Regions from separate parts of the Paraburkholderia sp. SIMBA_027 genome, predicted to be linked through region 1. Evidence: riboswitches for the same ligand, from Rfam matches in the RefSeq annotation. Region 1 holds a riboswitch; each other region holds the start of a gene.
What was found. Region 1 has a riboswitch for cobalamin ahead of cobW (cobalamin biosynthesis protein CobW). Riboswitches for the same ligand answer to the same signal wherever they lie in the genome.
Positions count from the first base shown of each region.

Region 2: it holds a riboswitch for cobalamin, as region 1 does, so the genes downstream of both, SB764_RS09865 (TonB-dependent receptor domain-containing protein) here and cobW (cobalamin biosynthesis protein CobW) in region 1, are expected to answer to the same signal.
Region 3: it holds a riboswitch for cobalamin, as region 1 does, so the genes downstream of both, SB764_RS08330 (HoxN/HupN/NixA family nickel/cobalt transporter) here and cobW (cobalamin biosynthesis protein CobW) in region 1, are expected to answer to the same signal.

Region 1 is NZ_JAWRWY010000018.1:127,015-131,913, forward strand. Features, by position in the region: gene SB764_RS29935 (cobyrinate a,c-diamide synthase) at 1-215, opposite strand, end outside; gene cobO (cob(I)yrinic acid a,c-diamide adenosyltransferase) at 220-822, opposite strand; gene SB764_RS29945 (cobalamin biosynthesis protein) at 903-1,352, opposite strand; cobalamin riboswitch at 1,712-1,985, shown strand; gene cobW (cobalamin biosynthesis protein CobW) at 2,253-3,368, shown strand; gene cobN (cobaltochelatase subunit CobN) at 3,400-4,899, shown strand, end outside.
Region 2 is NZ_JAWRWY010000004.1:407,467-412,365, reverse strand. Features, by position in the region: gene SB764_RS09875 (CoA-acylating methylmalonate-semialdehyde dehydrogenase) at 1-787, opposite strand, end outside; gene SB764_RS09870 (LysR family transcriptional regulator) at 996-1,937, shown strand; cobalamin riboswitch at 2,019-2,216, shown strand; gene SB764_RS09865 (TonB-dependent receptor domain-containing protein) at 2,307-4,253, shown strand; gene SB764_RS09860 (DUF4148 domain-containing protein) at 4,495-4,893, shown strand.
Region 3 is NZ_JAWRWY010000004.1:61,098-65,996, forward strand. Features, by position in the region: gene SB764_RS08315 (VOC family protein) at 1-10, opposite strand, end outside; gene SB764_RS08320 (sulfite exporter TauE/SafE family protein) at 190-918, opposite strand; gene SB764_RS08325 (LysR substrate-binding domain-containing protein) at 1,147-2,076, shown strand; cobalamin riboswitch at 2,183-2,380, shown strand; gene SB764_RS08330 (HoxN/HupN/NixA family nickel/cobalt transporter) at 2,470-3,528, shown strand; gene SB764_RS08335 (amino acid permease) at 3,605-4,899, opposite strand, start outside.

The DNA of each region.
Region 1 (4,899 bases):
AACACGGGCGCGCCGCTCGCGCGCTGGAGAATCATCGGATCGAGAAAGTCGGGGCCGGTCTTGAACACGCGCACGCGCCGCCCGGCGCGCCGGTGCAGACGCGCGAGCCCTGCCGTGAGCGTGGTCTTGCCCTGGCCCGAGGCGGGCGCGCTGATGAAGAGCGCGGGGCAGGCCACGCGCGCCGCCGTCTTCGTCTTCGTCGCCGTCGCGTTCATCGCGTCAGAACTCCACGCCCTTTTGCGCCTTCACGCCCTGCTCGCGATACGGATGCTTCACGAGGCGCATTTCGGTGACGAGGTCGGCGGCTTCGATCATTTCGTCGGCGGCGTGACGGCCCGTGACGACGACGTGCTGCATCGGCCCGCGCGCGGTCAGCACGCCGAGCACTTCGTCGAGCGGCAGATATTCGTACTTGAGCACGGTGTTCAGTTCGTCGAGGATCACCATGCCGTATTCGCCGCTCTCGATCATGCGCTTCGCGGCGTCCCAGCCCTTGCGCGCGGTGGCGATATCGGCGTCGCGGTTCTGCGTGTTCCAGGTGTAGCCGTCACCCATCGTGACGAAGTCGCAGTGCGCGACGCTGGCGAGAAAGTCGCGTTCGGACGTGTGCAGCGCGCCCTTGATGAACTGCACGACGCCGAGCTTCATGCCGTGGCCGAGCACGCGCACGGCCATGCCGAAGGCCGCCGTGCTCTTGCCCTTGCCGTTGCCGGTATTGACGATCAAGAGGCCTTTTTCGTGCGTCGCGGCGGCCTGCTTTTTTTCGTGGCCTTCGCGGCGGCGCTGGGTCATGCGTTGGTGCGATTCCGGGTCGGTTTTCATCGTCGCGAAGCGTCCTGTTGTGAATGCAATGAGTGTCGGGTGATGCGTGTTCTTGCGATGCGGGCGTCGGGCGTCCTGCATCAGCGTCGTGTATCGGGCGCGATGGCGGCGAGCGCCACCGTCACGCCGTCGAGCGCGAGCTTGCCGCGTAGCAGCGCGCCGCCATCGGCCGCGAGACGCGCGCACGGTTCGCACACGCCCGGCACGCCGAAACGCGCCAGCGCCGCCGCGCTCGGAGCCGAATCCGCCATCGAATCCGATGCCGACGCCGACGCCGATGCCGATGCCGATGCCGATGCCGATGCCGCTTGCCGCGCCGTCGCCTGCACCTGCTCGCGCGTGAATCCCCGCAACGGCAGCCCGTGCGCCGCGCAAAACGCGCGCAACGCGGGCTCGGCGGTTTTCGCATCGAGCGTCGCCACGGCGCGCACGTGCGCGAGCGGCCACGCGCCGAGCGCGGCTTGCACGGCGGCCTCGATCTGCGCAACCGAGACGCCCTGGCGGCAGCCGATGCCGATCGCGAGCGCGATCGCCTGGGCGAGCGGCGCCGCATTGTCCGCTGCCGGGGCGGCATCGGGCAAGCAGTCGGCGGGCGGGGCGGGAGTCACGGAGCGCGGAAAGTCGGGGGCGTAATGCGTGGAAAAAGCGGAAATCGGCCGAAAACGGCGTAAATTCGCGCATACGATAGCACAGGCATTTCGCGCCTCGCGGCTCGGACAGGCGGCCTCGCGGCTCCAGCCGGCCTGGGCGAAACGATCCGGAACGCGCACGGAACCGGCGCCGCCCGCATGCCACAAGGACACCGCACGGACACCGCACGGACACCGCCCATCGCCGCAACGGCCCGCGCCCGTCGCCCGTCCAGGTTGACGCGCAGCGCACCCGCGCCTACACTCGCACGCACTCTGGTGCTCGCGTGCGCGTACGTTTCGCACGCAGTTAAACGGGAATCAGGGAGCCATCCCGCCACGGGCACGGCCAACCTGAACTGCACCCGCAACGGTACAACGAGCGCATCGTCCGCAAGGTCGATGCAAGCCGCTTCATCGCATGCGCCGCATGCATGGCCACTGTGCGACGCGCGCCTGAATGGCGCGCCGCGCGGGAAGGCGAAGCGGCGTGACTCGTCAGTCCGGATACCGGCCAGATACGCGGGACGCGCGCTGCGGGGTTGCGGCGCCGCGTCCATGATTTCATGCGTCATGCCGGGCCTCGCCCGTGGCGCGTCCAGACCGGTTGTATCGTCCGTATCGTTACCGATGGCGTCATGCAGCGCGCCGCGATCCTGTGCTTCGTGCACGTCGCGAACTACGCTGATTGCATGTGCCGTCATGCACGCCACGCGACGACCCACCCGCCAGGACGCTCACGCGCGACGCGCACGGCGCGGCGCACCTCACCTGCGGCCCATGCGCCGAAGGAGCTTCCTCATGCAGATGCGCAAAATCCCCGTCACCATCGTCACGGGCTTCCTCGGCAGCGGCAAAACCACGCTGTTGCGCCACATTCTTCAGCACGCAGGCGGCCTGCGCGTCGCGGTCATCGTCAACGAATTCGGCGAACTGGGCATCGACGGCGAAATCCTGCGCGGCTGCGGCATCGGTTGCGACGAGAACGGCAACGAAACGGAAGGCCAGCTCTACGAACTCGCCAACGGCTGCCTCTGCTGCACCGTGCAGGAAGAATTCTTCCCGGTGATGGAGCAACTGCTCGAACGCCGCGCCGACATCGACCACGTGCTGATCGAAACCTCGGGCCTCGCGCTGCCCAAGCCGCTCGTGCAGGCGTTCAACTGGCCGTCGATCCGCAACGCCTTCACCGTCGACGCGGTCGTGACGGTGGTCGACGGTCCCGCCGCCGCGAGCGGCCAGTTCGCGGACAACCCGCAAGCCGTCGATGCGCAGCGCAAGGCCGATCCGAATCTCGATCACGAATCGCCGCTGCACGAACTGTTCGAAGACCAGCTGTCGGCCGCCGATCTCGTCATCCTGAACAAGACCGATCTGATCGACGCCGCCGCGCAGGACGCGCTCATCGAGGAGCTGCGCGAAGAACTGCCGCCGCAGGTGAAGATCGTGCGCGCGCAGCACGGCAAGCTCGACCTGCACACGCTGCTCGGTCTCGAAGCCGCGTCGGAGGAAAGCATTCATCTGCGCCACGATCACCACGGTTCCGCCGACGACGCCGATCATCATCACGACGAGTTCGATTCCGTCGTGGTCGAGGCGCAGGTGTCGTCGCGCGACGCGGCGGTCGCGGCGCTGCAAACGCTCGTCGATACGCACACGATCTATCGCGTGAAGGGTTTCGCCGCGCTGCCGGGCGCGCCGATGCGCCTCGTGATTCAGGGCGTGGGCCGCCGCTTCGACAGCTATTTCGATCGCCGCTGGAACGTGCAGGAAAGCGCGGCGCAGCCACTCGCGAGCCGCTTCGTGCTGATCGGCGAGGAGCTCGACGCCGCCGCGCTGCAAGGCGCGTTCGACGCCGCGCTGGCCGCGGCGCAAACCGCAGGGCAAAACGCGGCGCAAACCGCATCCGCGCAATAACACCGAGCACGCAGTTCAACGAGCGACACCCATGCATTTGCTGCGCACCACGCCGGGCGGTTTCGTCGACGACACGCAGGGCGTGATCCGCATCGATCAGCAGCCCGCCGAGATCGTCGTACTGAGTTCGGCGGACACCACGCTCGCGCTGCTGGCGAGCGTCGTGCCGCGCCTGCCCGAAGGTTTTCCGGGCGTGCGGCTCGCGAACGTCACCTATCTGCGCCAGAACGCGTCGGTCGATTTTTATATCGACGACGTGCTCAGGCATGCGCGCGTGGTCGTGGTCGATCATCTGGGCGGCGAAGCCTACTGGCCGTACGGCATCGAGCAGGTCGTGTCGCTCGCGCAGCAGCGCGGGCAGCTGCTCGCGATGTTCTCGGGCGACTTGCAGGAAGACCCGAACCTGATCGCCAGGAGCCGCGCCGAGCCGGATTTTTGCCGTCTTTTGTGGCGCTATCTGCGCGAAGGCGGCGCGGCGAATGCCGAAGGTTTTCTGCGCGCGCTCGCGTGGCGCGCGTTCGACTGGGGCCGCGAGCCGGCGCCGCCGGTCGTGCTGCCCGCCGCCGCGATCTATCATCCGGCGCGCGACGTGGCCACCGTCGACGACTGGCGCGCGCGCTGGACACCCGGCGCGCCCGTCGTCGCGATCCTGTTTTACAAGGCGCATCTGCAGGCCGCGAACACGGCCGCGTTCGATGCGCTGATCGATGCGCTGCTCGCGCGCGGACTCAATCCGCTGCCGCTTGCCATCACCTCGCTCAAGGACGCGATCAGCCGCGACGTGCTCGACCGTCTCGCGGCCGAACACGACATCGCGCTCGTGCTCAACACGACGGCGTTCGCGGCCTCGGCGCTCGACGACCCCGAACCGCTCGCGCTCGCGGGCGACGCACCGGTGTTGCAGGTGATCCTGAGCGGCGGCAATCGCGACGACTGGGTCAAGGACAATCACGGCCTGAATTCGCGCGACATCGCCATGCATATCGCGCTGCCGGAAGTGGATGGCCGCGTGATTACGCGCGCGATCAGCTTCAAGGGTCTCGCGTATCACTGCAAGCACACGCAGGTCGACGTCGTGCGCTATCAGCCCGATGCGGAGCGCGTGGCTTTCGTGGCCGAACTCGCGCGCCGCTGGTGCCACCTGCGCACGCAGCCGAACGCGCAGAAAAAACTCGCGCTCGTGCTCGCCAACTATCCGATGAGCGAAGGGCGCATCGGCAACGGCGTGGGGCTCGATACGCCTGCGTCGGTGGTGAACATCCTGCGCATGTTGCGCGACGCAGGCTATCGCGTCGCCGAGCTGCCCGAGGACGGCGAAGCGCTCATGGACACGCTCACGCAGGGCGTGACCAACGATCCCGACACGCGCGCGCTGCGGCCCGCGTTTCAGAGTCTCGCGCTCGACGACTATCGGCGCTATTTCGCGCAACTGCCCGTGGAGGCGCAAAACGCGCTGATCGCGCGCTGGGGCGCGCCCGAGCAGGACCCGGGCGTGCGCCGTGGACGCTTCATGATTGCGGGCTGGCGCTGC
Region 2 (4,899 bases), on a different contig from region 1:
TCACGACCATGTGATTCTTCGCGCCGCCCAGCGCCTGCACGCGCTTGCCGTGCTTCGCGCCGGTTTCGTAGATGTAGTTCGCGATGGGCGTGCTGCCGACGAAGCTCACGGCCTTCACGTCGCGATGCGCGAGCAGTGCGTCGACCACGATCTTGTCGCCTTGCACGACGTTGAACACGCCGTCGGGCAGGCCGGCTTCGGTCAGCAGACGCGCCATGAACAGCGCGGCCGACGGATCGCGTTCGCTCGGCTTGAGCACGAAGGTGCAGCCCGCCGCGAGCGCGACCGGGAACATCCAGCACGGCACCATGCACGGGAAGTTGAACGGCGTGATGCCCGCGACCACGCCCAGCGGCTGGCGCACGGTCCAGTTGTCCATGCCCGTGGAGACCTGCTCGGTGTAGTCGCCCTTGAGCAGTTGCGGAATGCCGCAGGCGAATTCGATCACGTCGATGCCGCGGGCGACTTCGCCTTGCGCGTCGGCGAACACCTTGCCGTGCTCGGCGGTGATGATCGCCGCGAGTTCGTCCTTGTGGCGGTTCATCAGTTCGAGAAAGCGCAGCATGACGCGCGCGCGGCGGATCGGCGGCGTGTCGCGCCAGGCCGGGAACGCGGCTTTCGCGCTCGCCACGGCGGCGTCGACGTCGGCGACTTCGCCCAGCACCAGACGGCGCGCGGCGGCGCCGGTCGCCGGATTGAAGACGGATTGCGTGCGGTCGCCCGCGCCGCGTTCGCGCTTGCCGCCGATGTAGTTGACTACGTCCGCGGAATCGGTAAAGGGCTGCATGTCATCTCCTCGAAGTTGGGTATCGATTGAGCATCGGTTGATCGTCACTATGACGGCCAGTGTACGGAGGCGGCAGGCGTCTGCACAGCCACGCAGGCTGAATTGATTGTTTTCCAGCGTGAACAATCGCCATGCGCAGCGCTGAAAGATACGCGGGCGCGGTGCTATCATCGGCGCATCTTTGAGGATTCGGGGCAGGAGTCATTTCGTGGATACGCAGAACGTCGAAGCGCTCTGGACCCATTTGCACTGGCTGAACGTGCTGGCGGCGCAGGGCAGTTATACGGCGGCCGCTGCGCGGCTCGGCGTGAGCAAAGCCGCGATGAGCCAGCGGATCGCCGAACTGGAACGCGTGGCGGGCGTCGCGCTGGTGCAGCGCACCACGCGCAGCGTGCGCTTCACGGAAGCGGGGCGGCGGCTCGTGGAGGACACGCGCGCGCAGTTCGAGCGCATCGCCACGAGTTTCGCGAGCGTGCGCGAAATGGCCGACGTCGCGCGCGGCACGGTGCGCGTGACCGCGCCCGTGGCCTTCGCGCGTCAGCAACTGGTGCCGCGGCTTGCGCAGTTCGCGCGGGCGAATCCCGAGGTGCGCGTGCAGCTCGAATTGTCCGACCGGCTTACGTCGATCGCGAGCGAGGGTTTCGATCTCGCGATCCGCCACAGCGCGCAGGTGCCGGAAACGCATGTGGCGTTCAAGCTCTGCGACACGCGTTCGGTGATCGTCGCCACGCGCGCGTATCTGAAGCTGCGCGGCACGCCGCAAACGCCCGCCGATCTTGCGCAGCACGACTGTCTTTACTATCCGCGCACGCTCGGGTCGGGCGCGTGGTCGTTCGAAAAAGCCGGGCGGCGCGCCGAGCAGTCGCGCGTGAACGTGACCGTGAACGGGCCGGTGTCGGCCAATAACAGCGAGGCGCTGCGCGACGCCGCGCTCGAAAATCTGGGCATTGCGCTGCTGCCCGATTTCAGCGCGCAGGCCGCGTTGCAGGCGGGCAAGCTCGTCGTGCTGCTGCCGGCGTGGCGGCCGGTGGGGGCGTTCGCGTCGCAGTTGCACGTGGTGCGGCCCTATGGCGCGCATGTGCCGCGCGCGGTGACGCTGTTCGCCGATTTTCTGCGTCAGACCTTCAGGCAGGGCTTTCCGCTCGAATGAGCGATGCGGGCGGCGAGTCGCATCTGACGTTTTTTCGCATCGCCCGGCGCGCCGGAGGTTGACGCGCGGAACGCGCCGCCTTTACGCTCGCGCGCTGATGGTTCCCGGCGACGGGATCAAAAGGGAACGCAGTAACGGCGCGCGCGCCGGAAGTCTGCGGCTGTCCCCGCAACTGTGAGCGGCGAGTCCATGCCAGCGAGGGCCACTGGGAAACCGGGAAGGCCGGCATCGGGCGACGACCCGCGAGCCAGGAGACCTGCCATCGACCGAGGTCCAAGCAGCCGCAAAGGGCGGGGTGTCCCGATGCGCGCGCGCCGCCCGCGCGGCCGCCCGTTGCAAGGACAGTTCGACCTCTGGATCTGTCTGCTCATGAAGTATCGTCAATTCGCTTCCACCGTTCTCGCGTCCGCCGTCGCGGCCTGCGCCTGGCAAGGCGCTTATGCGCAAACGTCGCCGCAAAGTGCTGAAGAAAGCGCTGAACCAACCCAGGCCGACGCCACGTTGCCGAACATTCTCGTGGTTGGCGACACGCAGCATCTGCCGCAATCGTTCGATCAGCGTTACGCCAGCACGCAGGTGCTCACGCGCGCCGATCTCGACCGGCTCGACCCGATCGACCCGAGCATCACGCAGGCGCTCGCCACGCTGCCGGGCGTCAGCGTTTCGCAGAGCGGCGGTCCCGGCGCGACGGCGTCGGTCAGCATTCGCGGCTCGGCGGCCAATCAGGTGGCCGTGTTCATCGACGGCATCCGCGTGGGCTCGGCGACCACGGGCACGGCCGCGTGGGCCGATCTGCCGACCTCGGCGTTCGATCGCGTGGAAGTGATTTCCGGCCCGGCGGCGGCGTCGTTCGGCGCGGATGCGGTGGGCGGCGTCGTGCAGCTCTTCACGCGCCACGCCTCGAATCAGCCGAACCAAACCACGGTGTCATTCGGCGGCGGCTCGAACAAGACCTTCGACACGCAGCTGCGCACCTCGGGCACCGTGCCGTCGAGCGGGCCGCTCGCGGCGCTCGGCGGACTCACGTATTCGCTCGGTCTGCACGACTACAACACCGCGGGCATCGACGCGACCAAGCCGTGGGCCTACGGTCACGAGGACGGCCGCAATCCGTATCACGCGCAGGACGTGGACGCGCGTCTTGGCTACGCGCGCGAGAACTGGTCGATCTCGACCTTCGCGCTCTATCACCGCTCGGATCTCTCGTACGACAACGCGGGCTACGCGGATCGCCAGCGCGATCATCAGCTCACGACCGGCGTGGCGTTTCATCTCGACATCACGCCGACCACGCAGTTCGACCAGTCGTTCGGCTATGCGTACGACCGCCAGTTCCTCTACGCGAACGACCCCGGCATGCCGACCGACGAAATCGATTCGACGCGCCTGAGCACGTCGACGTCGATCACGCATCAGGAAACCGGTCACACGCTGTTCGGTCACGCGCTCTCGGGCGAGACCAAGCTCGCGTACGACTTCACGCGCGAGCAGGCGTATCTTCCCGTCGATGTGCCGGACGGCCTGCCCGCGCGCAACGATTCCGCCGTCTCGCTGCATCAGTCGGCGACGCTCGGCGACTGGACGCTGTTCCTCGCCGGGCGCCACGAGATCGTACAGGGGCAAAGCGTGAACACGGGCAACGCGGCGCTCGCGTGGGCGATCACGCCGGTCTATACCGCGCGCGTGTCGTACGGCAACGCGTTCCGTCTGCCGACCTTCAACGACCTCTACTATCCGGGCTACGCGAATCCGAATCTGCAACCCGAGCGCAGCGACACGGTGGAAGTGGCGCTCGACGCGGCGACGTCGATCGGCACCTTCACGGCGGCGCTCTACGACACGCGCGTGCACGACCTCATCACCTACGATTCGCAGACCTTCCTGCCCGTCAACGTGGGCCGAGCGCATATTCAGGGCATCGATCTCTCGTACAAGGGCACGCTTGGGGCGAACACGCCGGTCAGCGTCGCGGTGGGGCTGCTCAATCCGCAGGACGTGAGCGATCAGACCTGGTTGAACCGGCGTCCGCGTCAGACTGTGAATCTGAGCGTCGATCACACGTGGGACGCGTTTCATCTGCACGCGCTGAGCACGGGCATTTCGCTGCTCTACGGTGGCTCGACTTTCGACGACCAGTACAACACGACGTATCTGCCCTCGTACACGACGGTCAATCTGCGCGCCACGTACAAGATCAATGCGCATCTCGCGCTGTCGGCCACGCTATCGAACCTGTTCAATCGCGACTACTCGACCGCATACGGCTACAACTCGCTGGGCCGCACGGCGTTCGGCAAGATCACGTACACGTTCTGAGCGCGTTCGAACGGCGATTCGTTAGCAATCGTTGAGCGGAGTTGAGGGGAAACGTCTCGCGGCGGCGCGCGGTTTTGTACCGCAATGTATCTGCGCCGTCGCGGGAAAAACTCGCTTGCAATAAAGGGGGACGACGGAAACAAGCCAGATACGTCCAGCGGTTCAAATATCTCCAACGCAAGGTTGAACACAGACAACAGTGCGCCGACCGACTCACTCACTCATCGACTGGAGATTGACCATGAACCTCGTTCGTACCCTCGTTGCTGCCGCCGTCGTCGCCGTTCCCGCGCTTTCGTTCGCCGCCCAGCCGGCCCAGCAAGGCCTCACCCGCGCCCAGGTGCGCGCGGAACTGGTCCAGCTTCAGCAAGCCGGCTATCGCCAGTCGAGCGATAACAACCAGTATCCGGTTCACCTCCAGGCCGCGCTGGCGCGCATCGCCGCGAGCCAGGACGTCGCGCACGTCAACGCGCCTTCGCATGACGCCGATGCCAACGCCGTGCAGACCTCGTTCGGCGGCGTGACGGGCGGCAGCTCGGCTTCGGGCTCGCACGTCAAGCCCGCGCACGCGACGCTGCACGACTTCTCCGGCGCGCAGGCGGATCAGGTCGGCCTCGAACCGATCTACGCCCACTCCTAATGCGCC
Region 3 (4,899 bases), on a different contig from region 1:
GCGAGTTCATGCGCGCTATCCTTCCATCGTCAAACGAGAATTTAATCGACAAGATGCTGAACCGCGAGATCGACGAACGCGCGTAGACGATGCAGCCGCCGAAGATCGCGGTGAAAGCCCGTCCAGTTATCGCGTTGAGTCGAGCCACGCGGGGGCAGATAACACAACCCGCGGCGCACGTTATCCCCGCTACCGCATCGCCGCCGCCCACAACAGCGAACTGCCGGACGCCAGCATCAAGCCGTCGACAAGCCACCTGAACGTCGACGGTTTCATGCGGATGACCAGGCTTCTCGCGAAGAACGATCCCGACATCAACGCCGCGCCAACGATCAGCCCTTTGCTCCACACGCTCAGCGGCAGCGCGCCGAACGTCTTGAACGCCACGATCTTGGTCGCGTAAACGGCCAGCGATCCGGCGGCTTCCGTGGCAAGAAACGCTCCGCGTTCAAGGCCGTAGGACGTGAACACCGGCACGGTGATCGGACCGGTCGAGACGACGATGCCCGTGAGAAACCCCACCGGACCGCCGATCAGCGCCAGTTGCCAGAGCTGGATCTTCACCGCGCGACGCGCGAGCCAGCGACGCGTGGGGATCATGGCGATAAAGAACACGCCGAGCGCGACGTCGACGAAATGCGCGGGCAGCGCCAGCAGCGTATGCACACCCAGCGCCGCGCCTGGCACGGCCGTCGAGCAATACGCGCCGAACGCCTTCCAGTCGATCTCGCTTCGCCAGGCGCAGACCCTGCCGAGGTTGCCCATGACGGCGCCGATCGCCATGATCGGCACGGCTTGTTGCGGCCCGAAAAAGAAGACGAGCAGCGGCATCAGCATCATCGACGAACCGGTGCCGATGACGCCGCTGAGCGTTCCCGCCATCACGCCGACGACCAGAACCAGCAGATACCCCGTCATGACTGACGCCATTCACGCAAGCGCATGCCGGCATCCGTCCGGTATGACGACGACAATGCTGCTGACACGGAAAACAAGTTGAAGCGCATGTGCCCCTCGATGCATGAATGCTGACAGAAATAACCGGGAATTCGCGGACTGGATCGCCACAATTGTGACAATCGTAGGTTCGGCGGAGCTTATATCAAATGAGTTAATATCGCCGCAGATGAGAATTAAAGTCACATCATGACGCGAACCAGAAACACGTCAGGAAGCGGCGAAAAGCTTCCGCCACTCAATGCGCTCCGCTATTTCGAGGCGGTCGCGCAGCACGGCAGCCTGACCGCGGCGGCGGCGAGCCTGCACGTCACGCACTGGGCGGTCGGCAAGCAGATCCGTCTGCTGGAGGACTGGTTCGGCGTGCCGCTGTTCGAGCGGCGTGCGCGCGGCGTGGTCCTGACCGACGAAGGCGCCGCGCTGCTCGGCGACGTGAGCAGCACATTCGAGCGGCTCGCCACGGCGGCAAGCCGCTTGCGCCGCCATGATGTGCCGGTTCGCGTGTCGGGCATCGTGCGCGTGAATGTGCAGCCCAGTTTCGCACTGGGATGGCTGCTGCCGCGTCTGGAAGATTTCCGCAGCCGCTATCCCGAGATCGATCTGCGGCTGTCGACGACCTCGCGCAAATTGCGCTACATCGGCCACGCGTTCGATATCGGCGTGCGCGCGGGGCCGGAAACCGGCGACGGTGTGATCTCCCGTGCGCTGATGGCCGACGTGCGGCTACCCGCGTGCAGCCCGGCGCTTCTGCATCGGCATCCGATTCGGGAAGCGGCGGACCTGCGCCACCACACGTTGCTGCATTCGAGCACCACGCGGTCCGCATGGGCGAGCTGGCTGCGCGAGGCGGGCGCCGCTGATCTACAGCCGCACCGTGAAATCGAACTCGACCACACCTATCTCCAGCTGGCGAGCGCGGTAGAAGGCCTGGGCGTCGCGCTCGCGTCGCTGCCGCTGATTGCTCGGGACATCGCCGCCGGGCGGCTCGTCTGCCCGATTGCCGCGCCGGGATGGCGCGCACCCGACTACACGCTGGTAATGAACGCCGATCGCGCGCGCGATGAAGCCGTCGTGGCCTTCGGGCAATGGATGATCGACAGGGCCGGGCGCGAAGCCTGACGTACCGGCAATGGCAACCGCAAGCGCAAGCGCACGCCATCGAATACCTCGCCATCGAATCCAGGCTTTTTTCTCGTGTGCAATTGACGTCTGGGCCGTCCGCCCATTACGCTTGCGGGCTGATGGTTCCCGGCGACGGGATCAAAAGGGAACGCAGTGACGACGCATTGCGTCGAGTCTGCGGCTGCCCCCGCAACTGTAAGCGGCGAGTTCGTGCCATTCGGCGCCACTGGGAAACCGGGAAGGCGGGCATGAGAACCGTGACCCGCAAGCCAGGAGACCTGCCATCGACCGAGGTCCATGCAGCCGCAACGGGCGGGGTGTCCCAATGCGCAAACCACCGCTTCGCGCGGTGCTTCGTTGCAGGACAGCCCCGACCTCAGGATCTGTCACATGTCCATCGCTCTCGAACCGGCCGCTGCGCCGGGAACCCTTCGCCGTCGCGTCGCCAGCATTTACGCCGTGCTCGCGGTCTTCAATATCGGCGCGTGGATCTGGGCGTTCATCGCCTTTCACGCGCAGCCGCTGCTGCTCGGCACCGGCCTGCTCGCCTATGGTTTCGGCTTGCGTCATGCCGTCGACGCCGACCATATCGCCGCCATCGACAACGTCACCCGCAAGCTGATGCAGGACGGCCGGCGTCCGGTTTCCGTAGGTTTCTTTTTCGCGCTCGGTCACTCGGCCGTGGTGCTGCTCGTGGCGATTGCCGTCGCGGCGACGGCGGCGGCGCTCGAAAGCCGCTTCGAGGCGTGGAAGGATATCGGCGGGGTCATTTCGACGAGCGTCTCCGCGCTGTTTCTGTTTCTGATCGCCGCGATGAACATCGTCATTCTGCGCGGCGTGTGGCGCGCGTTCGGCAAGGTCCGGCGCGGCGAGCGCTACGACAACGACGACCTCGATCTGCTGTTGAACAGCCGCGGCCTGCTTTCGCGCCTGTTCCGCCCGCTGTTTCGCCTCGTGTCTCGACCGCTGTGGATGCTGCCGCTCGGCTTTCTGTTCGGGCTCGGTTTCGACACCGCGACCGAAGTGAGCCTGCTGGGCATTTCCGCGAGCCAGGCGGCGCAAGGCGTGTCGATGGGCGTGGTGCTCGTGTTTCCGGTGCTGTTCGCGGCGGGCATGTCGCTCGTCGATACGACCGACGGCATCCTGATGCTCGGCGCCTACGACTGGGCCTTCGTGCGCCCCATCCGCAAGCTCTATTACAACCTCACGATCACGCTCGTTTCCGTCGCGGTCGCGGTGCTCATCGGCGGTATCGAAACACTCGGTCTGCTCGCCGATCACTTCGACCTCAAGGGCGGCTTCTGGAACGTGATCGGCAGCCTCAACGACAATTTCAACAACCTCGGCTTCGTCATCATCGGCGTGTTTATTTTTGCGTGGGTGATTTCGTTCCTCATTTACCGCCTGAAACGCTACGACGAACTGCCGGCGCTGCAATCCGATCGTTGAACGCGCAATCACGCGACATCGCAAGACACATTCGGCGTCCTCGCCCGCGCACGCAAACGGGCGAGGACGTCGTGGTTCAAGCGCGCCGCTGACGCAGATAACCCACCGCCGCGAGCGCCACGCAACACCCCAACGTGGCGATCACTTCGCCGCGGTGATCTTCGCTGAGCACCATCACCACGAAGGCGCCGCAGATCAGCGCAACGACCAGCACGCCCAGGAAGGGGTGCAGCCACATCCGCACCTTCAACGGCCCGGCGGACACGAGTTGCTGGCGCAGACGCAACTGGCTCACGGCAATCACGAGGTAGACCAGCAGCGCGATCGCGCCGGTCGTCGAGAGCAAGGCGTCGAAGACATATTTCGGCGCAAGATAATTCGCCCCGCACGCCACGAACGCCACGAGGCTCGACGCCATCACGGCGCGCGCCGGCACGCCGCTCGCGGTCGTGCGCGTGACGAAGCGCGGCGCCTGCTCGCGCCGGCCGAGCGAATACATCATGCGCGATGCCGTATACAGCGCTGAGTTCAGGCAGCTGCCGACCGCGACCAGAATGAGGCCGTCGGTAATGAGTCGCGCGTACGGAATATGGAAGCTGCGCAGCACGGCCTGATACGCGCCCAGACCCGTCAGATCGGCGTCGTTCCAGGGCACCGTGCAAATGATGACGAGCACCGAGCCGATATAGAACAGCGAAATGCGCCAGACCACCGAGGTAATCGCGCGGCCGATTTCCCGCGCGGGATTTTCCGATTCCGCCGCAGCGATCGTCACCACTTCAGTGCCGAGGAACGTGAACATCGTCGTCAGCAACGCACCGACGATCGGCGCCATGCCGCGCGGCATGAATCCGCCATGACCGGTCAGCGTGTGCCACGGCGTGAGGTGGACGGACGGCATCAGCCCCGCGATCGCCGCAATCCCGCAGCCGATAAACAGCAGAATGCCGGCCACCTTGATGATCGCGAACCAGAACTCCAGTTCGCCGTAATTCTTGACGCTCGCGAGGTTCGCGACCGTGAGCGCGGCCGTCACGAGCACCGAGATCTGCCAGACCGGCACGTCGGGCACCCAGCCGTTCAGAATGTGCGCGGCGGCCGTCGCTTCGAGCGGCACGACGAGCACCCAGAACCACCAGTACATCCAGCCGATCGTGAAACCGGCCCACGAGCCGATCGCCTTGTCGGCATAGGTGGAGAACGAGCCGGAGTCGGGCATCGCACACGCCATCTCGCCGAGCATGCGCATCACCGTTACGACCAGCAGGCTGCCGAACACATAGGCCAGCACGGCGGCGGGCCCCGCTTCCGCAATCGCGTGGCCCGAACCGACGAACAGCCCCGCGCCGATGCTGCCGCCGATCGACAGCA